DNA from 3 places in the Paenibacillus sp. ALE3 genome. Region 2 is predicted to be linked to each of the others. Evidence: a T-box and tRNA genes for the amino acid it is inferred to sense, from the RefSeq annotation. Region 2 holds a T-box; the other regions hold tRNA genes.
What was found. The T-box of region 2 lies ahead of tyrS (tyrosine--tRNA ligase). A T-box ahead of a tRNA ligase gene usually reads a tRNA of that ligase, here a tRNA-Tyr.
Positions count from the first base shown of each region.

Region 1: it encodes a tRNA-Tyr, which carries the amino acid that the T-box ahead of tyrS (tyrosine--tRNA ligase) is inferred to sense. The anticodon was not compared.
Region 3: it encodes a tRNA-Tyr, which carries the amino acid that the T-box ahead of tyrS (tyrosine--tRNA ligase) is inferred to sense. The anticodon was not compared.

Region 1 covers NZ_CM134214.1:4,747,042-4,757,325, forward strand. The annotation lists gene ACXHJ2_RS21240 (AAA family ATPase) at 1-753, opposite strand, end outside; gene mprF (bifunctional lysylphosphatidylglycerol flippase/synthetase MprF) at 965-3,607, shown strand; gene ACXHJ2_RS21250 (nitroreductase family protein) at 3,714-4,340, opposite strand; gene ACXHJ2_RS21255 (disulfide oxidoreductase) at 4,571-5,047, shown strand; gene ACXHJ2_RS21260 (CcdC family protein) at 5,212-5,709, shown strand; gene ACXHJ2_RS21265 (glycoside hydrolase family 26 protein) at 5,940-6,902, opposite strand; tRNA gene ACXHJ2_RS21270 (tRNA-Gly) at 7,950-8,020, opposite strand; tRNA gene ACXHJ2_RS21275 (tRNA-Pro) at 8,028-8,104, opposite strand; tRNA gene ACXHJ2_RS21280 (tRNA-Leu) at 8,112-8,191, opposite strand; tRNA gene ACXHJ2_RS21285 (tRNA-Arg) at 8,204-8,280, opposite strand; tRNA gene ACXHJ2_RS21290 (tRNA-Gly) at 8,286-8,360, opposite strand; tRNA gene ACXHJ2_RS21295 (tRNA-Leu) at 8,371-8,451, opposite strand; tRNA gene ACXHJ2_RS21300 (tRNA-Lys) at 8,464-8,539, opposite strand; tRNA gene ACXHJ2_RS21305 (tRNA-Gln) at 8,544-8,618, opposite strand; tRNA gene ACXHJ2_RS21310 (tRNA-Tyr) at 8,721-8,806, opposite strand; tRNA gene ACXHJ2_RS21315 (tRNA-Thr) at 8,811-8,886, opposite strand; tRNA gene ACXHJ2_RS21320 (tRNA-Asp) at 8,900-8,976, opposite strand; tRNA gene ACXHJ2_RS21325 (tRNA-Met) at 9,002-9,075, opposite strand; tRNA gene ACXHJ2_RS21330 (tRNA-Val) at 9,105-9,180, opposite strand; tRNA gene ACXHJ2_RS21335 (tRNA-Glu) at 9,190-9,261, opposite strand; tRNA gene ACXHJ2_RS21340 (tRNA-Ser) at 9,281-9,372, opposite strand; tRNA gene ACXHJ2_RS21345 (tRNA-Asn) at 9,376-9,451, opposite strand; tRNA gene ACXHJ2_RS21350 (tRNA-Ala) at 9,456-9,531, opposite strand; rRNA gene rrf (5S ribosomal RNA) at 9,614-9,730, opposite strand; rRNA gene ACXHJ2_RS21360 (23S ribosomal RNA) at 9,808-10,284, opposite strand, start outside.
Region 2 covers NZ_CM134214.1:1,696,783-1,707,066, reverse strand. The annotation lists gene ACXHJ2_RS07555 (aminopeptidase) at 1-526, opposite strand, end outside; gene ACXHJ2_RS07550 (hypothetical protein) at 603-1,424, opposite strand; gene ACXHJ2_RS07545 (sensor domain-containing diguanylate cyclase) at 1,594-3,579, opposite strand; gene rpsD (30S ribosomal protein S4) at 4,015-4,614, shown strand; gene ACXHJ2_RS07535 (AraC family transcriptional regulator) at 4,692-5,558, opposite strand; gene tyrS (tyrosine--tRNA ligase) at 5,754-7,007, opposite strand; T-box leader at 7,073-7,338, opposite strand; gene ACXHJ2_RS07525 (transglycosylase domain-containing protein) at 7,474-10,284, shown strand, end outside.
Region 3 covers NZ_CM134214.1:4,869,649-4,879,932, forward strand. The annotation lists rRNA gene ACXHJ2_RS21810 (23S ribosomal RNA) at 1-596, opposite strand, end outside; rRNA gene ACXHJ2_RS21815 (16S ribosomal RNA) at 814-2,367, opposite strand; gene ACXHJ2_RS21820 (Crp/Fnr family transcriptional regulator) at 2,893-3,633, opposite strand; gene ACXHJ2_RS21825 (GAF domain-containing protein) at 3,932-4,381, shown strand; gene ACXHJ2_RS21830 (response regulator) at 4,525-5,178, shown strand; gene ACXHJ2_RS21835 (PAS domain-containing sensor histidine kinase) at 5,171-6,274, shown strand; tRNA gene ACXHJ2_RS21840 (tRNA-Gly) at 6,479-6,549, opposite strand; tRNA gene ACXHJ2_RS21845 (tRNA-Pro) at 6,559-6,632, opposite strand; tRNA gene ACXHJ2_RS21850 (tRNA-Arg) at 6,655-6,731, opposite strand; tRNA gene ACXHJ2_RS21855 (tRNA-Cys) at 6,758-6,828, opposite strand; tRNA gene ACXHJ2_RS21860 (tRNA-Gly) at 6,839-6,913, opposite strand; tRNA gene ACXHJ2_RS21865 (tRNA-Leu) at 6,920-7,007, opposite strand; tRNA gene ACXHJ2_RS21870 (tRNA-Lys) at 7,023-7,098, opposite strand; tRNA gene ACXHJ2_RS21875 (tRNA-Gln) at 7,103-7,177, opposite strand; tRNA gene ACXHJ2_RS21880 (tRNA-His) at 7,196-7,268, opposite strand; tRNA gene ACXHJ2_RS21885 (tRNA-Tyr) at 7,285-7,370, opposite strand; tRNA gene ACXHJ2_RS21890 (tRNA-Thr) at 7,375-7,450, opposite strand; tRNA gene ACXHJ2_RS21895 (tRNA-Phe) at 7,476-7,548, opposite strand; tRNA gene ACXHJ2_RS21900 (tRNA-Asp) at 7,599-7,675, opposite strand; tRNA gene ACXHJ2_RS21905 (tRNA-Met) at 7,701-7,774, opposite strand; tRNA gene ACXHJ2_RS21910 (tRNA-Val) at 7,785-7,860, opposite strand; tRNA gene ACXHJ2_RS21915 (tRNA-Glu) at 7,868-7,939, opposite strand; tRNA gene ACXHJ2_RS21920 (tRNA-Ser) at 7,971-8,062, opposite strand; tRNA gene ACXHJ2_RS21925 (tRNA-Met) at 8,066-8,139, opposite strand; tRNA gene ACXHJ2_RS21930 (tRNA-Asn) at 8,174-8,249, opposite strand; tRNA gene ACXHJ2_RS21935 (tRNA-Ala) at 8,254-8,329, opposite strand; tRNA gene ACXHJ2_RS21940 (tRNA-Ile) at 8,352-8,428, opposite strand; rRNA gene rrf (5S ribosomal RNA) at 8,465-8,581, opposite strand; rRNA gene ACXHJ2_RS21950 (23S ribosomal RNA) at 8,660-10,284, opposite strand, start outside.

The DNA.
Region 1 (10,284 bases), 2.8 Mb from region 2:
ATCTTCGAATAGCTCCTGCAATAACCTTTCCTTGTTATTCAGAAATTGTTTGGTAATGATAAAATGATCGGTTTCCTCTAGCGTCCGTGTGTCGATCCCTTCATGTGTCAGATGATACAGGACCGAATCTGGATAAGACATCAAGATGGGGGAATGGGTAGAAATGATAAACTGTGATCCCTGTTGCACGAGCTCATGAATCCGGGCAAGCATGGCCATCTGACGCAAAGGCGATAGCGCTGCCTCTGGCTCATCCAAAATATACAATCCTTGTCCCCCAAACCGGTGCACAAATGCAGCAAAAAAAGACTCGCCATGTGACTGCTCATGCAGCGACTTCCCCCCGTACGAATCTCGAATAGGTCGCCCTCCTCCTTCTCGATCCAGCTCGTCGATATGAGTCGCCACATTATAGTAGCTCTCCGCCCGGAAAAAGAAGCCATCCCTCGGCTTTTCGATCCCTCTCACCAACCGGATATGCTCATGCAGCGCGGAATGCGTGGCTTGTGTAGAAAAGTTGAAATTTTTAGTGCCACCCTCTGGATTAAAACCCCACGCGACCGCGATTGCCTCCATAAGCGTCGATTTACCTACACCGTTTTCTCCAACAATATAGGTAACGGAAGGATGGAATTTGAGTTCGTTCCACTGTTGAAGAGCCTTTAAGTTAAAAGGGTATTGGCTCCTGTCTGCATCTGGAGGCCATAATAGCTCCAATCGACGTATAAAAAGATTACGATCCCATATACTCATGTCCAGTCAGCTCCATTGCCAAGCAATTTACTAGGTATTCCATCATTATATTGGAATTATTTACAGCAATCAATCTCAACTCCCATTTCGTAACCCTTCTGTTGTTATTCAAGCTATTATTACAGGTATAATATAACGAAGCCTTTTATTTGGGCAGGAAGTTTTCGCGCATTATCAGTCTCAATCTTATCCTTTTCAAGCAGGTGAATCTATGAATTCAAATCACAAATCGTTCCAATCCTTTAAAATCGTACAGTACATGATGACCATCTACAGGCAGCGATTGACGCGTATTTTGCTACCGCTGGCTGTACTGGCTTTTATTATATGGGAGGCTGGACGAGAGCTAAAAGACTTTAATCTGGCACGGATGCTTCATGAGCTGCGGCGAATGGATGCCACGTTTCTCATCGAAATTGGCTTGTTCTCCCTGGTAGCCGTGGCTGCTATGAGTGCTTACGATTATGTAATCAGGTATCATTTCAAGCTTCAAGTCAAGCCTGGAACGACATTTCGGTACGCCTGGATCTCCAATACCTTCAATAATGTCTTCGGCTTTGCAGGCTTTACAGGAGCTGGACTACGTACTGTACTGTATAAAAAGAGCGGTGTGCCATTGGGTGTCATCACCTCGGCAGTCGTATTTCTTTCGCCTGTCGTCATTACCGGACTATCTTTGCTAGCTTGGGGTGCTATTGTCCATTTGTATCCGGTGCAGCCTGTGCTTGATGCTCACCCATGGCTTCATTGGGCACTATGGGGAATGGCACTTTACCTGCCTCTATTTCTGATCATGCAGCGCTCCAAAAGGTATGCCACATGGTTCAACAAGGGAGAAGGACAGCTCTCCTGGTTCACCATCTCTGCCTCCATTGGCGCCTCTCTGCTGGAATGGCTGCTGGCTGGTCTTACCTTTGCATGGATCGGCTCGCACTTGCTCCATGAGCTGCCGCTCCATGCTGTGTTCGGTATTTATGTAATAGCCGCAATTGCGGGGTTAATCAGCCTTGCACCCGGAGGAGTCGGTGCATTCGATATTATCGCCCTGCTCGGGCTGCAAATGACAGGAGCCAACTCGGACCGGGCGCTGGCTGTGCTGCTGGTCTTTCGCGTCTTTTATTACATCATTCCGTGGCTCATCGGCTTGGTATTAGCCGCGCTGGAAATGATTCCGCGTAATGAGCGCTTGAGCCAGCTCGCTGAGACAGGCTGGGATTACTCCCTTAATGCCTGGCAGAAGGTATGGGGCTGGCCTGGTCAATTCCGGTTTTTGGCCGATCTGGGGGTATGGGCGCTTGGGAAACTGGTACTCATCTCCGGCGTGGTGCTTCTGTTGTCGGCAGCTACGCCTGGTCTGCTGTATAGGCTCCGTTTTGCTGAACATTTGCTCAGCCTGCCCGTTATGCGCTTATCGCACGAAATCTCGGTCATCATCGGAATTATGCTTGTCGTTCTGTCCCACGGAATCTCTCTGCGTATTCGCAGAGCATTGCGGCTGACCTTGATACTTCTGCTGACAGGAGCCATTTTCACCTTCACTAAAGGTCTGGATTTTGAGGAAGCCTTTTTCCTGCTGTTCGTGGCATTAATGCTGTGGATTTCGCGTTCAAGGTTTTATCGGGTCAGTGCGCCGCTGAATCGGCACAACATTTTAATATGGGGCGGATTATCTCTACTCGTAACCGGCGCTTATTTTATGATCGGGGCAGGCTCCAATACACCATTTATGCGTCATATACATGCCAAGGTCCATCTGGACTTTTTTATGAACCGCAGCGATTACGGAGTTACAGCCGTATTTAGTTTGATTTTGGCATGGGTATTCCTGACGGTGTATTTCTTTCTTCGTCCTCAGCGTAGCATCAGTAATCTACCCGACGCACAGGAGCTGGTTAAGCTAAAAGAATTTTTGGAACGACAGGGTGGTAACCTCGTTTCTCATATGCTTTTTCTGGGCGATAAATATCTGTATTGGACTAAGGACGAACAGGTGGTTCTCCCCTATGCTCGCAGCCGGGACAAACTGATTGTATTAGGTGACCCTCTCGGTCCAAAAGAACGTGTGAGTGAAGCCATTCAGGAATTCCAACGGTTCGCGGATCGATATGCATTGACGGCTGTATTTTACCAAGCATCACCGGAATATTTGTCCATCTATCACGAGAACGGCTATCGCTTTTTTAAATTGGGCGAGGAGGCGCTCGTGCCGCTCGAGTCCTTTACACTAACGGGCAAAAGCAATCAGGCGCTGCGCAGCGCCAAAAATCGCTTTGACCGCGAAGGCTATTCATTCGAAATGGTCCAGCCGCCTCTAGAGGCGTCATTAATTGAGGAGATGCGTCATATTTCGGATATTTGGCTGGATGGGCGCAAGGAGAAGGGATATTCTCTCGGCTGGTTCAAAGAATCTTACCTTCAGTTGGCTCCAATTGCATTGCTTAGAGACTCCGAAGGGAAGGTCATTGCTTTCGCTACGATGGCCCCAGCTTATGATCATGGGCAGACGGTCTCTATCGACCTGATGCGTCACCTGCCCGACACACCCAATGGAACGATGGATTACTTATTCACACGGGTCATTGAGTGGGCCAAGGAAAGTGGATATACGACATTTAACCTGGGCATGGCCCCGCTGTCCCAGGTAGGACAAAGCGAAAAGGCATTGCGCGAGGAAAAGCTGGCTCGACTCGTTTTTCAATACGGGGGACATTTTTACGGCTTCCAGGGGCTTCGACGCTTTAAGGATAAATTCAAGCCGCAGTGGGAGCCGCGCTATCTGGCCTATCCCGCTTCTGTTTTTCTGCCGATCCTGACGCTGGAGCTGGTATATCTCGTGTCCAAACGCTCGGACTAAACAAGGTACGATACAAAAGGATTTTGACAGTTTAAAACGATGTAAAAAAGGGTGTTCCCCGCCACAAATGGTTGCAGGAACACCCTTTTCATATTCACTATTTTTCTTAGAAGCTGCCTTTTACAACAACGTCAGACAGTGGGAAACGTCCTGATGGACGTGCTGGCACTTGTGCCTTACCTACACTAATGAGCATGGTTGGCAGGTATCGTGCTGGAATATTGAATTGCTCGATCAATTGTGCTGGAATAAATCCGCCCATTGCGCAAGTATCGTAGCCCAAAGATTTAGCAGCCAGCATAATGTTTTGTGCTGCAAGAGCAGAGTTCAGGATCGCTGCATCGCGAGCTACCTGCGGGTTTTGATAAGCACCATTGATTTGACCTACCAATGCGTCACGGATTTCCGCTGGCAATGCGCCTGCTTCTACCGCTTGATCATAAATGACAGCATTGCGGTTGGCTTCCAAATCACCCAGTACGGCAATCGTAACAGAGCTCTCTGCTACTTGACCTTGGTTGTAGGCGATAGGCAGCAATTTTTGTTTGTCCGCTTCACTTTCGATAACAAGGAATTTCCAATGTTGAAGGTTCCAAGCGGAAGGAGCTTCTACCGCGGCAGTCAAGATAGCTTCTAGATCTTCCTCTGGCATTTTAAAATCCTTTACATAGCTTTTTACCGCGTGTCTTTCACTAATAACAGATAAGGTTTCATTTTTCCGGCTGCTCGACATTCTGGGCACACTCCTAATTTCTTAATATATATCTTGAATCTTTATTAACTTCCCAAACTACTGCAATTATAAAAATGATAGTGAATGATGTCAATATGTTTAAGTATGACCCCGCACTCAAAATACAGTACAATACGGATAAAGACATGCATATCGGCAAATGCCTGCCGATGGGACAAGACACGATGAGTTCATACTATTCTCATTTGAATTTAAAAAGGAGCGTTACTATGATCGGATCGTTTAAAAAAACGGATATTGCTTTATTTGCCGCCTGGGTAGTAGCTTGTGTGGCGACATTGGGCAGTCTGTATCTCAGCGAGATCTTGGGATATGAGCCTTGTAAGCTGTGCTGGTTTCAGCGCATTCTAATGTATCCCCTGACCCTTCTGCTCGGAATCGCATATTTTCGAGGCGATACGAAAATACGTGTTTACGTTATGCCATTAGCTGTCATCGGTGGTGCGATTTCGGCCTATCATTTTATTATTCAGCGCATCCATGCAGCCGCCAAAGCAGCCACACAAACTTCAACGGCCTGCGGCAGAGTATCCTGTGAACAGGATTACCTGAACTGGTTGGATTTCATCACCATTCCGTTGCTCGCACTCATTGCTTTTATCCTTATTATTGCAGCGATGGTTTATATCATGCGCCAAGAGAAAAAATCAACCGCAGGTGAGGTACAAGCACAAGAACTCGCATAAGATGAAAGAGACCCGATTATAGGGCCGGTTACCACCAAAAGGCGTATAATCCGCTTGCCGGAGGAAAGACTGTAACTAAATATATCCATTGCATATGTGCTATAATGTAAAAGGTTTGCAGTCTGCCCAATAACGCTTATATTCCTTATAGAGGGGGCCAGTCCATGTTTCATATCAGCACCCCATTGCTGCAATATGGCGCAACTTTCGGTATGATCTTAATCGCTATATCGGCTATTTTCATCCGTATGAAGACAGGTCATCGCCCGATTAATGCCAAAAAAATCATCATTCCTCCGCTCGGCATGAGCACTGGCTTTATGATGTTTGTGGTGCCAGAAGTACGGGTTCCCTGGCTTTGGGCGCTGGGCGCTTTTCTGATCGGCTGGTTTATTTTTTCCTACCCGTTGATCCGCAGCACCAAATTTGAGTTACAAGAAGGGCTGGTTTTCGTGCAACGCTCGCGCACCTTCTTTTTTATCCTGATCAGCCTGCTGATCGTCCGATTGCTGCTGCATGAATTTATTCAGCATTACATTACCATCCCGCAAACAGCAGGGCTATTTTTCATACTAGCCTTCGGGACGTTGTTACACTGGCGGCTCCGTATGTATTTTCAATATCGTCAGTTCGTTCCGGATGAGACGGAAGTCCGCATCTGACCAACCGATATTTAACGTGCATACTCGCATGTTGCTGTGTAGACCCAAAAGACCCGTTCTCCTAACAGGAGGTCGTGTCTTTTGGGTCTTTTTAGTCTATCAGGGGCCAATTCATTAAGGTGGTGCTTTTTGTTGTCGTTCTTGAAAACGTCCCACTCTCCCAAGGCTCTGCGGTCAGCTTGGGATTAACGCCTTGATGCCGTGCTGCCTGGACGCCGGGCGCTAGGCACTTACTGGGAGCTCTCCTTTGTAAACAGCACGCTGCCGTTTGTGTTATTCTGCGGGGCATAAGCGCCATCCCAGGTGATAAAGAAGCTTGCTCCAGTGTAGACTTCATTCAGGGCGTTGTTCCAAAGCGAATAATCGAATTCCTTGAGCTGATTATTGTTGCGATCCACATGGTCGCCACCCACGGCTGGTCCAATTTCGCAAAAGCCGTAAGTTTTGCCAAGTCCTTTGATGTCATTGTAAGCCATCTTGATTTCATTGTCATTTGACGGATCATCGCTGTAAGCATCGATGCCAATCCATGTGACATAGCTAGAGCCGGGGTAATAAGCAGCCGCGTTAGCTCCTTTATTTGGGGCATAGACAAAATTGACGTTGGACATACCATTGGTCGTCACGATGTAATTGTACAGATTGATGTACAGGTTCTTATAGTCTGTCGTATTCTTGTTTCCCCACCAGAACCAGCCTCCGTTCATTTCATGGAAGGGTCTGTAGTAAACGGGGGATGAGTTAAACTTTTGCAGACCGGTCACAACATTGTCAACCTGGGCCTTATAATTTTGTAGCCATGCGGGGCTGGACGAATTGATGGATGAAATGTCTGTATTGGCCAAGATATTAAAATCGGAATCAGACATTGGGGCGTTTACATTTCCACCCTGAGGATTGGGCATGTGGGTGGAAACGGTGACAATTTTCCCTAGGTCTTGGATGACGGAGGCGCTATTAGAGGTAATGGAGGCTGCATCGGTGCCCCCCTGGTTCCAGTTCAGCAGATCATAGGAGACAATGTCAGGGTTATAGGTCCAAACAGGGCTGGTGTTTACACTTCCGTCATAACCCAGGAACATGCCTGTATAGTTGATATTGCTCTCCGCGCCTGCCGTCATTGGTAGCGAGAATAATAGTGCAGCCCCGGTCAGGGCGCTGATCAAGCTCTTCGTTTTCTTGAATGAATTCATATTGGTTATCCTCCTAATGTTTATATCTTGCTGCTTGTAATCGTAAGGCTTATGGTCAATCACTTCATCCAGCAACTTTTATCATTCTTTTTGTCCATAACATAACCTCCGTTTTTCCTCAATTCTGAGTTCCGTAATGAGTCTTTTTTCTAGTACACCCCTCCTGTTCAATAAGACAATTCTGATTCGCAACCTACATATTTTTCGTTTTAGCGAGTTGATCTCCATTTGCCTAAAGGAATACACTTTTGTGACCCTCAATTATATCGACATCAAGGGAAAAGGTTGAAATAGTTCTATTAGATCAAAAAATAATTCATATAACAATAAACAAACAACCTTCGCAAAGTGTGGTAGAGACTAAGTGTGTAATAAAAGAAATACTTTTATTTCACTCTTGTGAATTCAGATTCAAATTATTGCTATTTTTGGACTATGTAGAAGATTCATAATCACACACTTAACGTATCCTGTTATCAGTAGTCTAGAGAATAAACACACGTGCAGAATAGTTAGCAACGGTGGATCACTAGCGTTTATCAGAACTAAACTGATCACTCTGAAAACATAGCGTTTATTTTCTTTAAAATGTTGGCTTGGCACTCATGAAACAAAAAAACCGATATTCGGCCTTTGGGCCAAATTCGGTTTTTAGAGGTGAAACAACCAAACAATCAGGAAATGGTCTAACAAAGCTTGTACTCACCAACTCTATTCAAAGTGGGACGGATCCAAAGAAATCAAATCTTCAGAGAAATCATACAACTACAATCGTGCTATCGAGTTATGAGATTGGAGCTCCGAGCGACTTGAATTAGAAAAGGAGGTTTAAAATAGCGGGGAAACCTAACAGGTCATGTCAGCTTAGTAAGGACGATGAGTAGCCAGTCTGTGTAAATCCATGAAGTATAATAACAATTGCAATTTCAGAACCATCATCGATTTAGACTATAATGTTCTAACTCTTGAGCTTTATTGATTAAGGACACGATGGTTTAAAAGCAAAAAAAGAGATGGCATAAGCCGTCTCTTTTTTCATCTATATAAAGCGGGTGATGGGAATCGAACCCACGCTACCAGCTTGGAAGGCTGGAGTTCTACCATTGAACTACACCCGCAAAAAAATGGTCGGGATGACACGATTTGAACATGCGACCCCCTGGTCCCAAACCAGGTGCTCTACCAAGCTGAGCTACATCCCGAAATAGATGCCGGTGAGAGGACTCGAACCTCCACGGTTTCCCTCACGATTTTGAGTCGCGCGCGTCTGCCAATTCCGCCACACCGGCTTATGAAATTAATGGCGCGCCCTGAGAGATTCGAACTCCCGGCCTTTTGATTCGTAGTCAAACGCTCTATCCAGCTGAGCTAAGGGCGCAAATATGGAGCGGACGACGGGAATCGAACCCGCGACCCTCGCCTTGGCAAGGCGATGCTCTACCGCTGAGCCACGTCCGCAAAAACAATATGCGCGTGGAGGGACTTGAACCCCCACGTCAAAGACGCTAGATCCTAAGTCTAGTGCGTCTGCCAATTCCGCCACACGCGCATACAATGATAATGGTGAGCCATGAAGGACTCGAACCTTCGACACCCTGATTAAAAGTCAGGTGCTCTACCAACTGAGCTAATGGCTCTTAATGGCTGGGGATATAGGATTTGAACCTATGCATGACGGAGTCAAAGTCCGTTGCCTTACCGCTTGGCTAATCCCCATTATGTATTTAACAGGGCGATCAATGGGCCTTGGACCCACGAATGCCGTAGCCACAATTCGGTACGTTAATCCATTCGTCACGACCACCATAATAATAAAACTGGTGGAGGATGATGGATTCGAACCACCGAACCCGTAAGGGAGCAGATTTACAGTCTGATGCGTTTGGCCACTTCGCTAATCCTCCAAAATGGTGCCGGCGAGAGGACTTGAACCCCCAACCTACTGATTACAAGTCAGTTGCTCTACCAGTTGAGCTACACCGGCATATTAAGTTAAATGGCGGAACTGACGGGATTCGAACCCGCGATCTCCTGCGTGACAGGCAGGCATGTTAGGCCTCTACACCACAGTTCCAGAGGCATTTCCATCAGGAAATTAATTGCGGGGGCAGGATTTGAACCTACGACCTTCGGGTTATGAGCCCGACGAGCTACCGAACTGCTCCACCCCGCGACATTGAAGGTACTTCTCAATATTATTAATGGTGGAGGCTGAGGGGATCGAACCCCCGACCCTCTGCTTGTAAGGCAGATGCTCTCCCAGCTGAGCTAAGCCTCCATACTACTATGACCCGTAGGGGATTCGAACCCCTGTTACCTCCGTGAAAGGGAGGTGTCTTAACCCCTTGACCAACGGGCCAAATATCTATTATAAGAGCTGGCGGAGAGAGAGGGATTCGAACCCTCGAGACGCTTTTGGCGCCTACACGATTTCCAATCGTGCTCCTTCGGCCAACTCGGACACCTCTCCATATGGCTCCCCGAACAGGACTCGAACCTGTGACAACTCGATTAACAGTCGAGTGCTCTACCAACTGAGCTATCAGGGAATATTGGTGGAGCCAAGGGGGATCGAACCCCTGACCTCCTGCGTGCAAGGCAGGCGCTCTCCCAGCTGAGCTATAGCCCCATCTTAGAAATAACCATTAAAATTCTGATTATGTAGAGGTTAGTCTTACAGGCGAAAAAAAATCCCCAGAGAAGGGGCTTATGCTTGGCGGCGTCCTACTCTCCCAGGACCCTGCGGTCCAAGTACCATCGGCGCTGGAGGGCTTAACGGTCGTGTTCGGGATGGGTACGTGTGGAACCCCTCCGCTATCGCCACCAAACATGAATTTGCCTCGCAAATTCTAACTTCAAGGTTACACCCTGAAAACTGGATCCGAAACTCATTGCGCTTTATCTTTAGGATAAGCCCTCGACCGATTAGTATTGGTCAGCTCCATGCATTACTGCACTTCCACCCCCAACCTATCTACCTCGTCGTCTTCAAGGGGTCTTACATACTGGGAAATCTCATCTTGAGGGGGGCTTCACGCTTAGATGCTTTCAGCGCTTATCCCTTCCGTACATAGCTACCCAGCGGTGCTCCTGGCGGAACAACTGGTACACCAGCGGTACGTCCATCCCGGTCCTCTCGTACTAAGGACAGCTCCTCTCAAATTTCCTACGCCCACGACAGATAGGGACCGAACTGTCTCACGACGTTCTGAACCCAGCTCGCGTACCGCTTTAATGGGCGAACAGCCCAACCCTTGGGACCTACTTCAGCCCCAGGATGCGATGAGCCGACATCGAGGTGCCAAACCTCCCCGTCGATGTGGACTCTTGGGGGAGATAAGCCTGTTATCCCCAGGGTAGCTTTTATCCGTTGAGCGATGGC
Region 2 (10,284 bases):
ATGCATCTTGAGCCTTGTCCATTTTCGCGTAATCCAGGTTACATACATCGAAATAAAAATCTTCGAATGCTTCGGTGCTGATATTGGCCAATTGAGCCATGCTGTCATTCGGATAACGCAGCACTACCCATTTTGTGTGTTTCACTCGTTGTTCGCTATGTACCGCATGCTGATAAATTGAATTATACATTTTCATTTTATCTTCCGGTACATCTGACAGATCATTTACATTTTCGCCTGCACGAATTCCGATGTAACAGTGCATTTGTTTCATCCGGTTGAGGTCAATTTCAGCCCAAGTTTCCAGCATTTCCTTTGTCGCATTGCGAAGCATAGCGCTCTGCACCTTACGATCTGTAAGCTGAACAAAAACATTTCCACCCTTTTTACCAACTTCATGAATGATGGCGTTAAGCAAGTCACGCTCTGTACCAATCATTTCGATCAATACATTTTCTCCAGGCTGCACTTCAACAGAGTAACCTACCAGATTTTCCGCCAGCTTAAGTATTCTAGGATCTTTCATGTAGTGTCTCTCCTTCTTTATTTCGCTCTTTTTGAACAACGGTTAATTCAAATTCCATTGTATCATGCCCGCTCCGTTACTTGTAGTCCTCAAAAGCAACTCTGGTTATCAGAGCCTCTTGGTGCAGCTCTTCATTCGCAACCTGTCGGGAAATTCGGCATTCCGATGACAGCTTTAAGGGCAAACCCGTTTGGCGATCTATAGTTAAATGGTACACAGTCCGCACATCGGAGTGCTCCAGCTGGTTGTTCATATCCTCACAACTTTCCTTCCATACTTGGCTTAGCTTTTGTTGCAGCTCTTGGTTCGTTTCTGTTTGCTGCGTTTTTAAAATCCTGATTTGAGGATTTAACGTATTCATTTCTTCCATTAAACGTTCTTTCAACCAACGCTTTGCCGAGGCAGGTTCTGGTTCAATCCTCACCACCCAAGTTCCCCGGGCAGCTCCCTTTTCCATACGAATGCTCTTATTCAGTGTGTTTAATTCCTCAAGCTCCTGAATCGGATTGAAGCGATTTAACATGCCATTTTGAACCATAGAAGTATCCCCAGATGCCAGCGCAATCCATTTTCCATTTTGACGAAGAAACCGTTCATGTGTAACACCAAGCTCGGACTTATCTTCTTTCAGTGCTACATAGTCGCCTTGCTTACGCAAAGCCTCTGCAGATCCCCAGTGCATGATCAGTTCATCGTGATTTTTTAGCTTCCCGCGATATTCAAACTGTTTAGTCGTAGGCAGGCCGTCAGTTCTGATTCTAGTCTGTCCGATAAACGTTATCCTCTCTCTGCCAGCCATTCCTGCAACAGCTCTTCTAAAAATCTGCTCAGGAGTATATTGCCGATCCAGTGCACAACCGCTTAACACACATATTATCAGAAACATACAGCCCCGCATTACCCATTGCTTTCTCCACTGCATACCATCATCCGTCCTATCCTAAACATGACTATAAATCATGATAAAAATTCTGTTTCAGAACATCCAGGTTATAGCTATGCTTAGGATTACCTGTCTACAATCGGTTATGCAAAACAAAAAGAGAACATTCCCTAAGGAATATTCTCTACATATCGCCTACATGATCAATAACTATACGATTACGTCCTTCATTTTTCGCTTCATACAAGGCCATATCAGCCCTATAAAATAAAGATTCGATGCTGATTTGCTCGTCCAGCCAGTTCCATTCGGCAATCCCGCAAGAAACAGTCACCTGAGGATTAGTTTCATGCTGTACACGGCTACGTATTTTTTCTGCATATCCCAGTGCCTGTTGAACCCCCAACTGCGGCAAATAAATGGCAAGCTCCTCTCCGCCCCATCTGGCACATACATCCTCATCACGGGTCGCCGAGCGAACAATATTGCTGACGCTTTTCAGAATTTCGTCACCCGTCTGATGGCCATACGTATCATTCACCTGCTTGAATTGATCAATATCAACCAAAATAAGAGAGCCACAGAAATCCTTTTCCTGATGTTCCTGAATAATTCGGTCTACATAATGACGTACATATAAACCTGTTAACATGTCCATATTAGCCAGACGCCGCACCTCGGCATGTAGCATAGCATTGGTTACGGCCAGTCCGATATGAGGAGCTAGCATTTGCAGCATCTTGTAATTATCGTAAGAAAAAAAATGTGGAAGCTTGCTCGACAATAATATAACCCCTCTAGGAGTCCCCCTGTTCTTCATAGGCACAGCCATCAAAGACTGAGAGTCCGTCGTATCCATAAACCGAGAGGATATCTTCCCATCCTTTCTATAGTCAGACACAATCACGGGTTCTCCTGTTTTGCATATCAGTCCAGCAAATCCACCTTCACGAGGGTAACTCTCCAGCTTTAAACTTTCCACATTGCTTGACATCACCCTAAAACAACTTCCATCCTGATCCAGCTGCACAATACAACAAAAGTCGGCAATGAACATTTTTAATAATTCCTGCACGGCAAACTCAAATATTTCATTTAATTTCAGGCTCTGATTCAAACGCTGAACCAACTCATTAATGAGCCGTAATTCATGGATAAGTACATTCGATTGCTCCAGCAGCTTCGCATTTTCAAATGCGGTGCCAGCTGTATCTGCCATCATCGCAATCAGCTCTACGTCCACTTTTTCCATACTATCCGCACCTGCCGGAAGAATCATATGGAAAACACCATATACGCCCTGTTTGCCACGTAACGGGATACCGATTTCAGTTATTTCATCTTGTGGACTGGCAGGCTCATTTACAGCCATTTGCCCTTTCATAAATGCACGGACACATACATCCTCGTCCCGTTCATGTAGCAACAAAGGCTTGACCTGAGGATTTCGACTGTGCCGATCCTGACTCATATACAACGTGATATCCACATGGGGAAACAAATAGGCGATACTTCCAAATACTTCATCCAGCACGCCTTCTACATCAATCTTGTCATGCATCCGTTTTACAATCTGAAATAAAATAGAGCGGCGTCTGCCTTCACGTTCACTCCGATTCTGCATCCCTAGGATATCTTCCATAAATATATACTCAAACTTCGAGTAAAAGCAGGATCTAAAATGCAAAGAAGCCACTAACAATGCGTCCTGATTCGAGACAAAATGTTGAGCAGGCCGTGTAAAACGAAGAGCGGCGAAAGGCTCTCTCTTGTAATTGCGGCATAGTATGGGAACCATGTATACAAATGCAAGGCTCCCATCTCGAAGTTTACGCTGGCTCACTTCCATCTCTCTAGATATGCAACAACGCTCGACCAACTCTAAATCCTCGTCATCATCCTCTTCCCTACCAGCAACCCGAACACCTGTAAAATTAAAGACAGCAGTATACTCTTCACTGATCCAGGATATACCATTGCTCTGCTGTAACCAATTCCGATATCCTTGGACGAGAAGCTGATTAATATAGGGGTAATCATAGGGTGTCATATCCATGTTCTGGAGCCAGGCAAAAGACGTATATCCTTTATCATCAAACAGCGGAGCACCGCTAGCCTGCACTGTTTTACTGTCAAGCGTTTGCTGATCCGTTGTTGAAAATTCCGACATATTAAGGCGCTCCTTCACAGCAAAATTAGCTGTACCAAGACAGCGGCTATACACCACTATAGCTCATAATATGATCTATTTTACTCTCAACTTTAGAAATTTGCATCCATTTTCCAGAAATTCGTCCCACCTTTTTAGTTCTTAAGCCCTATCGACAAATTTTGACGTTTTCATTCTTTTTCTCTACTTGACATTGACCCACTATAACATATAATATATATTATTGAAAAAGACTGTACGGCAGAACTATCTACTGTGCGGATCTTAAATTTTGGGCGTAACAGTTTGTGTCACCCTCATCTTATTTGTTGCTGACAGGACAGCGGCTGAACTTTTCTGTCAGTAGTGCGTCTCACCTTCTAGGTAGCGCCGAACAAATTGGAGCGCAAAGAGAGCCCCAACTCAAATTTTAATTATGAAGGAGTTAACTCTATAATGGCACGTTACACTGGTCCTAAATTTAAATTGAGCCGTCGTCTCGGTATTTCCCTGAGCGGCACAGGTAAAGAATTGAAACGCCCTTTCCCTCCGGGACAACATGGTGCAAACCAACGGAGAAAAATCAGTAACTACGGTATGCAGCTTCAAGAAAAACAAAAGCTTCGCCACATGTACGGTTTGGGTGAAAAACAATTCCGTACCCTGTTCAACAAAGCTCAACACATGCACGGTATCGCTGGTGAAAACTTTATGTTCTTGCTGGAAAGCCGCCTGGACAACCTTGTATTCCGTCTTGGCTTTGCTAATTCCCGTGCAGGCGCACGTCAATTGGTAGCTCATGGTCACGTTACTGTGAACGGCAAAAAAGTTGACATCGCTTCTTACCAAGTAAGCCCTGGTGACGTGATCGGTCTTCGTGAAAGAAGTCGTTCCCTGTCTTCCATCAAAGAAGCTTTGGAAAACCGTAACCACTTGGTAGCTTACCTGGAGTACAATGACGCAGCTCTGGAAGGTAAATACATTCGTTTGCCTGAGCGTGCTGAATTGTCCCAAGATATCGATGAAAAACAAATCGTCGAGTTCTACAACCGCTAATCCTTGCATTAGCACCAAAAAGCACCCGAATTCATTCGGGTGCTTTTTATATTCCCCACATATTAAGCCTGAGATTTTTATTCAATGGGGATGTACACTTTCATATTCAAATGATCAGGATAGGAATTCATCACGTCCGTAATTTCAAAATCAGGCCCCTCCCTCCGTTCAAAATTAGAATTAGGAAGCCATGTGCCATAGATAAAATCTCGTATATTCTGAACTCGTCCTTTTGAACCTGAAGCGTCAAACTCAGCATACTTGCCTGCTGGAATCTCCATATATATGAAACCCTCTGCCAGTTCTTTTGACTCTTTTTCAACTTCCTCACCCACCACAAATGAAAATGCACCGTTATCTTCAAATCGACAGGCAATCCCATATGACATTCCCGGAGCGATTTTATTCGGAATACACATAAAATATTCATGTGCGCCAAAGTGTTCATAAAATCCTGGGATTTCTTTATAGTGCTGCTCATTATTCAGATTTGTTTTATATTCATATCCTACAATTTTGGTCGTTTCGAGTTGCAATATTACAGGCTTGTTCACCTCTAATTCCTCCGTTGCGCTTTTTTGGTAATCCAAAAAATTGATTTTGCTTTGACCAGAAAGCTCAATGTCACAGTTACGATATTTCCCAGGGGTGATCCCAAAACTTTTTTCAAAAGCGCGAGTAAAAGCTTCTTGCGAGTTGTACTGATACTCAATAGCAATGTCCAATACCTTTTGATTGGATTGCTTTAGCCGTTTAGCCGCCTCGGACAATCTTCTCCTTCTTATATATTGTTGCACTGTAAAACCCGAAATGGCCTGAAAAACCCGCTGGAAATGAAAGGCTGAAAAGTATGCCTGTGAAGCAACCTCGGCAATTTTTAAATCCTCCCGGAGATTCAATTCAATAAACTCAATCGCACACTGAATTCGTTTAAAGTAGTCCATATAATCCTTCCCCGCACTTGTAATTTATCTAGCCTACATCCACATTGGGTAACCCACGTATTCATTATGTATAACTCTTTGCCTACTTGTTTGATTATTTGTGCTAAGTTTACCACGGCTTTCACTTGGCAGAAATAAAAAAAGCAGCACTGAGATGTAAAATCAATCTCAACGCTGCTAATGAATGTATTTTAATTATCCGAGCTTGATTTTAGCAAATTTCCGTTTACCTACCTGTACAATGTCGCCTTCTTGCGGCTTGTATGCTTCGTTCACATCGGTCCACTTCTCTTCATTAATTTTAACCGAACCCTGCTGAATACTACGCTTGGCCTCACCGTTAGATGCTGCAAAGCCTAGATGAGTCAGCAACTGGATCACACGAATGCCACCTTCTTCTAGCTGATCTGCTGTCAAGGTGAATTCTTCAATATCATCAGGAAGCGCGCGTTGTTGGAATACGGTCACAAAATGCTGCTTGGCTGCTTCCGCCGCTTCTTCACCGTGGTACATGCGGACTAATGTTCCGGCCAGTTTCATTTTGGCATCACGTGGATGCACTGAACCCTCCTTAACACCTTTCGCCAGCTCTGCCAGCTCCTCATTGGTAATATCCGTTGCAAGCTCAAAATATTTCAGCATCAGCTCGTCAGGAACGGACATTGATTTACCGTAAATTTCGTTTGGCTCTTCATCCACACCAATGTAGTTCCCCAAACTTTTGCTCATCTTCTGAACGCCATCAAGACCCTCAAGCAGTGGTAATGTAATAGTTGCCTGCGGCTCCACTCCGTATTCTTTTTGCAGGGTTCTGCCCATCAGCAGATTAAACTTTTGATCTGTCCCTCCCAATTCTATATCACTTTGGAGAGCCACAGAATCCATACCCTGCATCAGTGGGTAAAAGAACTCATGGATGCTGATCGGCAAGCCGTTTTGGTACCTTTTTGTAAAATCATCCCGCTCCAACATACGGGCAACCGTTACTTTGGCAGACAGGGTTACCACATCCGCAAAAGACATCGGTCCTAACCATTCGGAATTGTAGTATACCTTTGTCTTTTCAGGATCGAGAATCTTAAAGATTTGTTCCTTGTATGTTTGTGCATTGCGCTGTACATCTTCCTCAGTCAGTTGCTTGCGGGTCTCCGATTTACCTGTCGGATCACCAATTCTGCCTGTAAAATCTCCGATAATCAGTTGCACTTGGTGCCCTAATTCCTGAAACTGGCGCAGTTTGTGCATAACAACCGTATGTCCGATGTGAATGTCGGGCGCAGACGGATCCAAGCCCAGCTTAATTTTGAGTGGCTCGCCGCTAACAACCGATTTAATAACCTTACGCCTCAGCTCATCTTCAGGTACAATTTCCGCTACTCCACGACGTATCACTTCTAGTTGTCGTTCTACCTCTGCCTGTTGCTCAGGCTTCAATTCTTCCCACTTCATCCTGAATCCCTCCTATTTTTCATCCAAAAATTACTATTTAAACAAACCAAAAAGCCCCTTTCATCCCAAGGGACGAGAAGGAGCTGCTCGCGTTACCACCCTAATTAAAGAAACGTATGCAAAAACAAACGTTTCTTTCACTTCATTCCTATAACGGGTCTACACCCGGTACCGGATTACTATGGGAGCTTCGCAAACCTGCAAAAGCCTTCCATTCATCCAGACAGCTCCAGACGGTAATTCAAAGGAGGGACGCTACCGATTCACACCACCCATCGGCTCTCTGCACAACGTGATTCCGCCTTCTACTGAAGTCTTTCTCTGCTTTTCACGATATTTACTTTGACCTATTTATAACACACTGTTTTTATGTAGTCAACGACACCAAAAGACAGGCTTTTTAGCATATGGGTTCATTTTGTAATTTTATGCTATAATAATGGCTGTTATAAAGGAGGAAGACTTAATGGTTGAAGAAAAAAACAATGTATCAGAGCCAAAGCCTTCCCGCTTACGGAGAACCATGCGAAGGCTCGGCCGTGTCATAAAGTGGGTCGTCATCATCGGTTTTATGGGAGCACTATTCGCAGGAGGAACCGCCGCCGGCTATATTGCTTCTATTGTAAAAAACGAGCCCGTGCGTTCCAGATCTACGATTCTACAGGAAGTAGATAAAAATGCAATTACAGGCTTCGCTTATTTCAATGATGGCTCTCCCATCGGGCAGCTTCGGACCGAGGAAGATCGAAGACCTGTTACATTTAAGGAGATTCCTCAGCTCGTCATTGACGCAGTCATTGCCATTGAAGATAACCATTTTTACGAGCATAAAGGTGTCGATTTGTCGGGAACGCTGCGTGCTGTGAAGCAAAAGGCACTACATGAATCCGTACAAACTGGAGGGAGTACTCTTACCCAGCAGCTTGCACGTCGTGTCTTTTTAAATCTTGATCGTACGGATGACCGCAAGGTCAAAGAAATTTTGCTATCTCTGCGCCTTGAGCGCTTCCTGAGCAAGCAGCAAATAATTACAGCCTATCTCAATAAGGTACCTTTCGGTAACGGATCAAGCGGTTACAACGTCTTTGGTATTAAAGCAGCGGCCAAAGGTATTTTTAATGAGAATGATTTGGGCAAGCTTAATGTAGCCCAAGCTGCCTATCTGGCAGGTTTGCCACAACTCCCTTCTTCTTATTCTGCTTACAACGGTAAAGGCGAATTTAATGAAGCTGGTTTTAAAAGAGCGATCAACCGCCAGCACCTGGTGCTCAGCCGAATGCTGGAGGAGAACAAAATCAATAAAGCACAATATGATGAAGCGATGGCTTTTGATATTAAAAAATCTCTCGCACCACGCACTGTTAAGGCTTATAACACCTATCCATATCTTATGATGGAAACAGAGCGGCAAGCTGCGCAGGCACTCATGTCTGTCACCAATCCGAGTCAAGCGGCTAATGCCAGTGCAGATACCAAAACCAAGGATGATAACGACTTGCTCAAAGAAGCCGAACAGCAGCTTCGCACAGGCGGTTATATGGTATATACCACCATTGATAAGAGCGTGTACAAATCTATGCGTCAAATTGCAGAAAATAAGGACAACTTCTCTGCTACTAGTAAAACCAAGGGTGACGAGCAAGCGGCAGCCATTCTGATTCAGCATAAAACTGGCGCCATTCTCGGTATGATGGAAGGTCGTGACTTCCAAAAAGAGCAAATGAACTATGCTACCCAGATGGTACGCCAGCCGGGTTCAGCCATGAAACCGATTGCTGCTTACCTGCCTGCTTTGGACAGCGGTCTCGTACAGCCTGGCACGATTGTGGATGATGCTCCTATTATTTTGAAGGATGGCAGTAATGGATATCACATCCCGAAAAATTCCAACAACCGCTACCAAGGATTGGTCACAGCGCGTTATGCACTGAATCAATCGCTAAATACGATAGCTCTCAAGCTGTTTAACGAAAAGGTAGGGATCAATAAGGCGTGGGCTTTTGCTAAAAAACTGGGTATTACCACCTTGGAACCAAGCGATAACAACGCCCAAACCGGTGTACTCGGTGGCTTGGCCCACGGGGTAACCGTTGAGGAGCTCACCAATGCATATGGAGCCATCCCAAATGGCGGTGTGTTTAATGATGCCTACATGATCGAAAAGATCGTGGATTCGCAAGGCAATATTGTATACAAGCATCAGCCTAATCCCGTGCAAGCCTTCACACCACAAACTGCCTACCTGATGACGGATATGTTACGTACAGCCGTATCGGAAGGCACAGGCAGACTGGTGAAGCGTAACTTTAATCAATCCGGCAAGATTCCGATCGCCGGCAAGACAGGTACTACGCAATCCTACACCGATGTGTGGTTCGAGGGCTTTACACCTGACGTCACGCTGGGAGTGTGGGTTGGTTACAAGCAACCTGTCAATAAGCTTGAAACGAAAGCACAAAAAGAGCGGGCTCGTCGTCTATGGGCTCTAATCATGAATGAAGTAACGGCTAAAGATTCTCAGTTATTCCAAACGGATAGTTTCAAGAGACCTGACGGTATTGTAAGCCGGACAGCATCCGCTTATGGTTCAGACATTTATAACAGTAAATATTTACCCAAAAACAGTGAAAATGGCGTTACCCGTGCGAAATATATTACCTATCAGGGTGTAAATTACATTCCACGTGATGGTACGCCAGATGATATGTTGTATGAACGGACCGTTAGAAAACGGGAAAAGCCAATCTCAGAATTGATTAAAGAGCTTCAGCAAGCCTTTACAGTGATGAGACGGCATAATTCGTTGTCCTACTATCTGCCTCAAGATGCAGATAAAGAAGCTCCTACTCAGATTGATCCACGCAAGGACGATGGGGCAGCTCCTAACGCTCCATCTAGCGTCAGCGTAAGCTATAGCGACGGCAAGGCCATAATTAGCTTTAGCCCAAGCGGAAACAGTGATGTTGTAGGTTACCGTCTATATCGTTCTACAGATGGAGGCAGCTTCGAGCGGCTTGGCAAGGTTGTCATGGCTGATGGCTCCAAGGTATTCTCCGACAGCCCTGGTGGAAGCAGCGCAAGTTACTATGTGACCGCCGTTGATGTGGGAGGACATGAGTCTGGACCAAGCAGCAAAGCAGACACAGCACCTGTAGTACCACCTGCGGATTCTGAGTCACCAGACGCTCCGGGCGAGGGAGATGAAACAGGTGCGCAGCCTACAGAAGTTCCTACTGCTCCTGAACAGCCCCAAGCTAAAGCGGCAGGCACGTCCGTA
Region 3 (10,284 bases), 2.6 Mb from region 2:
ATAGATCGGGCTCTGACTTCTTGTAAGCACACGGTTTCAGGATCTATTTCACTCCCCTTCCGGGGTGCTTTTCACCTTTCCCTCACGGTACTGCTTCACTATCGGTCGCCAGGGAGTATTTAGCCTTGGCAGATGGTCCTGCCGGATTCATACGGGGTTTCACGTGCCCCGCACTACTCGGGATCCGTCTCGGAGGGAACAAGTTTTGAACTACAGGGCTTTTACCTTCTCTGGCGGGCCTTTCCAGACCTCTTCATCTAACCGGTTCCTTTGTAACTCCATGTGAGACGTCCCACAACCCCAAGGAGCAAGCTCCTTGGTTTGGGCTAATCCGCGTTCGCTCGCCGCTACTGACGGAATCACTATTGTTTTCTCTTCCTCAGGGTACTTAGATGTTTCAGTTCCCCTGGTCTGCCTCTCACTCACCTATGAATTCAGTGAGTAGTGACTGTCGATGAAGACAGCCGGGTTTCCCCATTCGGACATCCCCGGATCAAAGCTTGCTTACAGCTCCCCGAGGCCTTATCGTTGTTCGCCACGTCCTTCGTCGGCTCCTGGCGCCTAGGCATCCTCCGTGTGCTCTTTGTAGCTTAACCTAGTATCTACAATGTAAATACGATATGCTACCTTTATTTCACTTGTTTACACAAGATCAGCTTAAAGGAATATTCTAAAACGCAATTTCGTTTCGGTATCCAGTTTTCAAGGTGCAATTTGAGAGTTTGAACTCTCAAAACTGAGCAACGAGTGAGTAAGTTTGAAGCTTATGCTTCATATTTGAATGTTTCCATCGCAGGAAACGATTCTCCATAGAAAGGAGGTGATCCAGCCGCACCTTCCGATACGGCTACCTTGTTACGACTTCACCCCAATCATCTACCCCACCTTCGGCGGCTGGCCCCTTGCGGTTACCTCACCGACTTCGGGTGTTGTAAACTCTCGTGGTGTGACGGGCGGTGTGTACAAGACCCGGGAACGTATTCACCGCGGCATGCTGATCCGCGATTACTAGCAATTCCGACTTCATGTAGGCGAGTTGCAGCCTACAATCCGAACTGAGACCGGCTTTTCTAGGATTGGCTCCACCTCGCGGCTTCGCTTCCCGTTGTACCGGCCATTGTAGTACGTGTGTAGCCCAGGTCATAAGGGGCATGATGATTTGACGTCATCCCCACCTTCCTCCGGTTTGTCACCGGCAGTCTGCTTAGAGTGCCCAGCTTGACCTGCTGGCAACTAAGCATAAGGGTTGCGCTCGTTGCGGGACTTAACCCAACATCTCACGACACGAGCTGACGACAACCATGCACCACCTGTCTCCTCTGTCCCGAAGGAAAGGTCTATCTCTAGACCGGTCAGAGGGATGTCAAGACCTGGTAAGGTTCTTCGCGTTGCTTCGAATTAAACCACATACTCCACTGCTTGTGCGGGTCCCCGTCAATTCCTTTGAGTTTCAGTCTTGCGACCGTACTCCCCAGGCGGAATGCTTAATGTGTTAACTTCGGCACCAAGGGTATCGAAACCCCTAACACCTAGCATTCATCGTTTACGGCGTGGACTACCAGGGTATCTAATCCTGTTTGCTCCCCACGCTTTCGCGCCTCAGCGTCAGTTACAGCCCAGAGAGTCGCCTTCGCCACTGGTGTTCCTCCACATCTCTACGCATTTCACCGCTACACGTGGAATTCCACTCTCCTCTTCTGCACTCAAGCTCCCCAGTTTCCAGTGCGACCCGAAGTTGAGCCTCGGGATTAAACACCAGACTTAAAGAGCCGCCTGCGCGCGCTTTACGCCCAATAATTCCGGACAACGCTTGCCCCCTACGTATTACCGCGGCTGCTGGCACGTAGTTAGCCGGGGCTTTCTTCTCAGGTACCGTCACTCTTGTAGCAGTTACTCTACAAGACGTTCTTCCCTGGCAACAGAGCTTTACGATCCGAAAACCTTCATCACTCACGCGGCGTTGCTCCGTCAGGCTTTCGCCCATTGCGGAAGATTCCCTACTGCTGCCTCCCGTAGGAGTCTGGGCCGTGTCTCAGTCCCAGTGTGGCCGATCACCCTCTCAGGTCGGCTACGCATCGTCGCCTTGGTAGGCCATTACCCCACCAACTAGCTAATGCGCCGCAGGCCCATCCACAAGTGACAGATTGCTCCGTCTTTCCTCCTTCTCCCATGCAGGAAAAGGATGTATCGGGTATTAGCTACCGTTTCCGGTAGTTATCCCTGTCTTGTGGGCAGGTTGCCTACGTGTTACTCACCCGTCCGCCGCTAGGTTGTTTAGAAGCAAGCTTCTAAACAACCCCGCTCGACTTGCATGTATTAGGCACGCCGCCAGCGTTCGTCCTGAGCCAGGATCAAACTCTCCATTAAAGACCAACCGAAGTTGGTTATAGAAAGAGCGATTAGCTCATGTTGAAACTGACGAGATAAAATATCTCATTGTTGATTTTGCGAACAAAATCAATTTACTCACTCGTTGTTCAGTTTTCAAAGATCAAATTCTTTTTCGCTGCGTTTTTCAGCAGCTATAAGATCATATCATGTTCGTTCCAAAAATGCAAGAGTTATTTTTTTCTCTTCTTTTCGAAGATTGTTTCGCCCTAGTTATTCTTTTTCGAAACGGCTGTTTTGTTGTCAGCTCAAATAATATACCATTTTCAACTACAGAATACAACTTGTAATATTTTACAAATATCCAATATCTGAATTTTATTTGCTAATAGTCAGCTATTTCAACATGTACTACTTTTAAAAAAACTATATCGTTGATTTGCCGCTAAACGCGTCGTCGATTTTTTTGATATTTATAATACTCGTTCCTTTTATTTGCTTATTGTCAGAAGACTTACAATTAGACGGAGTCTTTTAGCCCCCCGCCTAACGATGCTCATCATTTTATAACCTACAAACCTCATGGGCACATTGGCCATACGAAGGACAACAGCACATGGCACGCAACACCTTCAGGTCATGAATGACGATTTTTCCGTCTCTCGTATCCAAGGTTCCCTGCTCTTTTAGCGAGCTCAGCATCCGATTCACACTTTCGCGCGTTGCTCCAATCATCTCGCCCAGTTCGGAGTGACTTAGCTTCATGTTCAGTAAAATGCCATCCTTCACAGCTACACCACATGTATTACTTGCACGGATCAGTGTAGACGCTAGTGCCCCCGTTTTACCATACAACAGTAAGTCCCGAAACCGTGATTGCATAATTCGTTGCTTCATTGCCATCCACTGTATGAACTGAAGCGCCATTTCCCCGTTCTTAGACAGGAGTGACTCCAGGTCCTTAACAAGCACAACACCTAACTCACACACATCGGCTGTTTCTGCAGTACAACTATACTCTTCCCCATCTATCCCACTAAACTCCCCGATCAAATCGCCTTGGTGCTGAATAGTCAGAATCAATTCTTTACCGTCTTCTGTCGATTTACGGAGTTTAACATGACCCGAATGTATATAATAAAGCTGCTCCGCATCATCACCCTCTCGAAAAAGCATAACGCCTGCCTTTACCTTCTTCCACGACATAATATCTTTTAACAGCTCAAAATGCTCTTCCGTCAGAAAAAGCTGAATCCCCGTGCGCTGCGTTTCGTCCCTAAACCGTTCCATACAAGTGGCTTGCATATTAGCGTCCTCCTCGTGTTTACCTGATATCTTTATCATAATGTTTTGATTCCTGGGTTGTTATCGGGAGAACACCTGATTTTGCACCTCCCTACTCCCTGATTTGCAGTGATAAATATCACTTCCAGGATTATCTAACGCCCCATTTATCGCCCCACCTCTTATTGATTACCCAGTCTAATGAAAAGTCAGTGTTTCCTGCGCCTATAGATCAGGGGGTTCCCTGAATTACTTTTGTACCTGTCGGAATTACAATAAATTAGAGCTACAGTTGGTTAAGATAAAGGATGTGTCTTCTATGCTACAAATAACGGATGAAATGCGAAATGAACTGAACCAGTTGCGAGATCATGTTTATGGGGATCTCACTGCACTTGCATTTATGTCCAAGTCAGGGGGTAAGTTGCATTGGTATTATGCCTCCGGCAGCCGAAACAATCGCTATCGCCTTATCTCTTTTAAAGTCGGTCATGGGATTGCCGGGATGGCTGTTCGTCTAGGGCGTACCGTAACCGTTAGCGCTTTAATATCAGGCAGTATACGTTTACGTCAAGAATGTGCGCTTATGCTGGCCGAACAGTTACATTCTGCAGTAGCCATTCCCATTTCCAGTACAGGAGACTTGCCAAACGGTGTGCTACTTGTTGGTAACCGTGAAGTGAGAACATTCACCGAATCTGATGTAGCCAAGGCCACTCAAGTCGCACATCGCCTTGGCCAGCTATGTGCTCTCCCTCTCACTCCATAGATTGATATTTGAAGAAAAATAAAATTATAAATATAAGTGAACATGAACAGCTCATCTAACTATCTCTGTTGATTGAAATCCCTAAAATTTGCTATGATTATGACAAAACGCACGGTTTTTTTACCGTTCGAGGGGATGACTAATTGATTCGTATACTAGTAGTGGATGATCATGTTGTCGTACGTTCTGGCCTCATGGCCCTATTGGACGGCAAAAACGGTATTAAGGTAGTAGGAGATGCAGCAGACGGGGATGAAGCAATCCGCAAAGCGGTGGAGCTACAACCTAATGTCGTGCTCATGGATTTTAGTATGCCACCTGGCAAAGATGGCCTCACGGCAACCACCGAATTAAAAAGACAGTTGCCGGATACAGAAGTGCTTATTTTAACGATGCATGATGATGAGGAATATCTGTTCCGAGCCATTCAAGCCGGAGCATCTGGATATATTTTAAAAAGTGCACCTCATGAGGAATTACTCGCTGCCATCCAGTCTGTGGCCGAAGGCAGTGCCTATCTATACCCCAATGCAACCAAACGCCTGATGAGTGAATATCTGGACAAAATCAAACAAGAGGGCATAGCCGGACCGTATGAATCCCTGTCTGAGCGGGAAAAAGAGATCCTATCATGGGTAGCCAAAGGATATGCCAACAAGGAAATTGCCGAACACCTGGTGATTAGCGTCAAAACCGTAGAGTCCCACAAAAGCAACCTTATGGAGAAGCTTAACTTGAAAACACGGCCTGAGTTGGTCAAATTTGCACTGAAAAAGGGGTTGCTCCATTATGAATGAACCTTCTAACCCTTTACTGCAGCCCGCCTTTGGGGAGTCAACCGATAAACTACTGAATGATTTGGAAATTCATATACCAGATTCTCCTTTTCTCCATGTACTGCGTAGTTCTCTCCACCAGCTATCCAATCTTAAATTTGCTCTAGATACATCTTCCATCGTTGCTCTGACCGATCATCGAGGAATTATTCAGTACGTAAACGATAAGTTCTGTGAGATTTCGCAATATAGTCGTGAAGAATTGATCGGGCAGGATCATCGTCTCATTAATTCGGGCTATCATACTCGAGCCTTCATGAAGAACCTGTGGACTACGATCCGTTCTGGTGAGGTATGGCAGGGAGAAATACGAAATCGTGCTAAAGATAACAGCTACTACTGGGTGAATACTACGATTGTTCCATTTATGGACGAGGAAGGTAAACCCTATCAGTACTTAGCGATCCGTAATGAAGTAACTAAATTAAAAAAAGTAGAGGCAGAGCTTCAGACCATGATGACGCAAGTCATGCAAATACAGGAGGAAGAGCGTAAACGCTTTTCAAGAGAGCTTCATGATGGGATTGGTCAAAGCCTGTTTTCACTTATTATTCAACTAGATAGCCAACTAGCTGAACAGCCCAGTGCTACTCTGGAAAATCTGCGTACACAGGTAACTGATATCATTAAAGATGTTCGTGGCTTAGCGTGGGAACTTCGTCCCTCAGTTCTGGATGATTTGGGTGTCGTACCGGCCCTAAGAACTTATATTGAAAATTTCTGTTCGCATTACGGAATCGAAGTGCATTTTCAATGTACTTTACGTAAACGCCTTGATATCCGAAAAGAAATAGCAATCTATAGAATTGTACAAGAAGCACTGACGAATGTGGCTAAATACGCAGATGTAGCAGAAGCATACGTTGATGTAGAGGATCAAGACGAAATAATAAAAGTAACTATTCGGGATGAGGGTATGGGCTTCTCTGGAGAATCCAAAGGAGAGGGAGTTGGATTGTTCAGCATGGAAGAACGAGCTAGAGGAGTAGGCGGCTTCATGAGCATGACTTCTGCTCCAAATCGGGGAACCTCCATCCAACTAACCATTCCAGTGTAAAATCTGTGCACTAGATCAGTTATCGGTGTATCCCCCTGCAGGAACAGGAGAGATACACCGATGGCAAGCACTAACAATAGCCATCACTTTGTGGAATCTATGGAATATAAATGTACAAAAAAAAGAGAGAGCTCTGTCCCCAGACAGGCTCTCTTTATTTATAAGGTGTCACCACTGAGGCAACAAGAATCCGCTATAGCAAAAAGCGGGTGATGGGAATCGAACCCACGCTACCAGCTTGGAAGGCTGGAGTTCTACCATTGAACTACACCCGCAAATCAGTATCGGGATGACACGATTTGAACATGCGACCCCCTGGTCCCAAACCAGGTGCTCTACCAAGCTGAGCTACATCCCGACATTATACATTTTTTAAGAAATGGCGCGCCCTGAGAGATTCGAACTCCCGGCCTTTTGATTCGTAGTCAAACGCTCTATCCAGCTGAGCTAAGGGCGCATATTAAATTCCATAATGAGCAGTTAAGGCGCCACCCAGATTTGAACTGGGGATGAAGCTTTTGCAGAGCTTTGCCTTACCACTTGGCTATGGCGCCGTATGGATAATGGAGCGGACGACGGGAATCGAACCCGCGACCCTCGCCTTGGCAAGGCGATGCTCTACCGCTGAGCCACGTCCGCAAAATATGGTGCGGTCGAGAGGACTCGAACCTCCACGGGGGGTTAGCCCACACGGACCTGAACCGTGCGCGTCTGCCAATTCCGCCACGACCGCAAAATAATTTATAAATGGTGAGCCATGAAGGACTCGAACCTTCGACACCCTGATTAAAAGTCAGGTGCTCTACCAACTGAGCTAATGGCTCTTAATGGCTGGGGATATAGGATTTGAACCTATGCATGACGGAGTCAAAGTCCGTTGCCTTACCGCTTGGCTAATCCCCATTAAATTAAGAATCAAAGGGCGGCCGATGGGGCTTGAACCCACGAATGCCGGAGTCACAGTCCGGTGCGTTAACCACTTCGCCACGACCGCCATATGATTATAAAACTGGTGGAGGATGATGGATTCGAACCACCGAACCCGTAAGGGAGCAGATTTACAGTCTGATGCGTTTGGCCACTTCGCTAATCCTCCAAAATGGTGCCGGCGAGAGGACTTGAACCCCCAACCTACTGATTACAAGTCAGTTGCTCTACCAATTGAGCTACACCGGCACATTACCAATTCCCACTTGAAAGGTGGCTCGGGACGGAATCGAACCGCCGACACGAGGATTTTCAGTCCTCTGCTCTACCGACTGAGCTACCGAGCCATATTTAATTTTATAACTATACCATATAGTTCGTACTATATGCATTTAAATGGCGGAACTGACGGGATTCGAACCCGCGATCTCCTGCGTGACAGGCAGGCATGTTAGGCCTCTACACCACAGTTCCAGAGGCATTTCCAATAGGAAATTAATTGCGGGGGCAGGATTTGAACCTACGACCTTCGGGTTATGAGCCCGACGAGCTACCGAACTGCTCCACCCCGCGATATAAAATATGGTGGAGGCTGAGGGGATCGAACCCCCGACCCTCTGCTTGTAAGGCAGATGCTCTCCCAGCTGAGCTAAGCCTCCATAATTATGACCCGTAGGGGATTCGAACCCCTGTTACCTCCGTGAAAGGGAGGTGTCTTAACCCCTTGACCAACGGGCCTTACAAAATAAATTCTGATTTAATAAATTTATGGCGGAGAGAGAGGGATTCGAACCCTCGCACCACTTTCGCAGTCTAACCCCTTAGCAGAGGGTCCCCTTATAGCCACTTGGGTATCTCTCCGAGTAGCGGCAGAGGGGATCGAACCCCCGACCTCACGGGTATGAACCGTACGCTCTAGCCAGCTGAGCTACGCCGCCACCTTATATATAAAATTCAGAAGTATTAAAAATATGGCTCCCCGAACAGGACTCGAACCTGTGACAACTCGATTAACAGTCGAGTGCTCTACCAACTGAGCTATCAGGGAATATTGGTGGAGCCAAGGGGGATCGAACCCCTGACCTCCTGCGTGCAAGGCAGGCGCTCTCCCAGCTGAGCTATAGCCCCAAACTTTTAGTCAATCTAGAAATGGTGGGCCTTAGTGGACTCGAACCACCGACCTCACCCTTATCAGGGGTGCGCTCTAACCAGCTGAGCTAAAGGCCCTAATTCATTAAATTTTATCATCCTTTAAAGGATTTTGCTTGGCGGCGTCCTACTCTTCCAGGACCCTGCGGTCCAAGTACCATCGGCGCTGGAGGGCTTAACGGTCGTGTTCGGGATGGGTACGTGTGGAACCCCTCCGCTATCGCCACCAAACATGAATTTGCCTCGCAAATTCTAACTTCAAGGTTACACCCTGAAAACTGGATCCGAAACTTTATTGCGTCTTATCTTTAGGATAAGCCCTCGACCGATTAGTATTGGTCAGCTCCATGCATTACTGCACTTCCACCCCCAACCTATCTACCTCGTCGTCTTCAAGGGGTCTTACATACTGGGAAATCTCATCTTGAGGGGGGCTTCACGCTTAGATGCTTTCAGCGCTTATCCCTTCCGTACATAGCTACCCAGCGGTGCTCCTGGCGGAACAACTGGTACACCAGCGGTACGTCCATCCCGGTCCTCTCGTACTAAGGACAGCTCCTCTCAAATTTCCTACGCCCACGACAGATAGGGACCGAACTGTCTCACGACGTTCTGAACCCAGCTCGCGTACCGCTTTAATGGGCGAACAGCCCAACCCTTGGGACCTACTTCAGCCCCAGGATGCGATGAGCCGACATCGAGGTGCCAAACCTCCCCGTCGATGTGGACTCTTGGGGGAGATAAGCCTGTTATCCCCAGGGTAGCTTTTATCCGTTGAGCGATGGCCCTTCCATGCGGTACCACCGGATCACTAAGCCCGACTTTCGTCCCTGCTCGACTTGTAGGTCTCGCAGTCAAGCTCCCTTCTGCCTTTGCACTCTTCGAATGATTTCCAACCATTCTGAGGGAACCTTGGGGCGCCTCCGTTACTCTTTAGGAGGCGACCGCCCCAGTCAAACTGCCCACCTGACACTGTCCTCGCACCGGATCACGGTACCAAGTTAGAACCTAGATACGATCAGGGTGGTATCCCAAGGATGCCTCCTCTCAAGCTGGCGCTCAAGATTCTACGGCTCCCACCTATCCTGTACAGATCGTACCCAAATTCAATATCAAGCTGCAGTAAAGCTCCATGGGGTCTTTCCGTCTTGTCGCGGGTAACCTGCATCTTCACAGGTATTAAAATTTCACCGGATCTCTCGTTGAGACAGCGCCCAAGTCGTTACGCCATTCGTGCGGGTCAGAATTTACCTGACAAGGAATTTCGCTACCTTAGGACCGTTATAGTTACGGCCGCCGTTTACTGGGGCTTCGGTTCATAGCTTCGCTCTTGCGAGCTTACCACTCCCCTTAACCTTCCAGCACCGGGCAGGCGTCAGCCCGTATACTTCGCCTTGCGGCTTCGCACAGACCTGTGTTTTTGCTAAACAGTCGCTTGGGCCTTTTCACTGCGGCCCCCTCGGGCTATTCACCCTACCGAGGCACCCCTTCTCCCGAAGTTACGGGGTCATTTTGCCGAGTTCCTTAACGAGAGTTCTTCCGCGCGCCTTAGAATTCTCTTCTCGCCTACCTGTGTCGGTTTGCGGTACGGGCACCTTCTCCTGGCTAGAGGCTTTTCTTGGCAGTCTGAGATCATGACCTTCGCTACTACAATTTTCGCTCCCCATCACAGCCCAGCCTTAACGATGTGCGGATTTGCCTACACATCAGCCTCACTGCTTAGACGGACATCCATCAGTCCGCGTCACTACCCTACTGCGTCACCCCATCGCTCATAACGGATTACGGTGGTACAGGAATTTCTACCTGTTGTCCTTCGACTACGCCTATCGGCCTCGCCTTAGGTCCCGACTTACCCTGAGCGGACGAACCTTCCTCAGGAACCCTTAGGCTTTCGGCGGATCTGATTCTCACAGATCTTTTCGTTACTCATA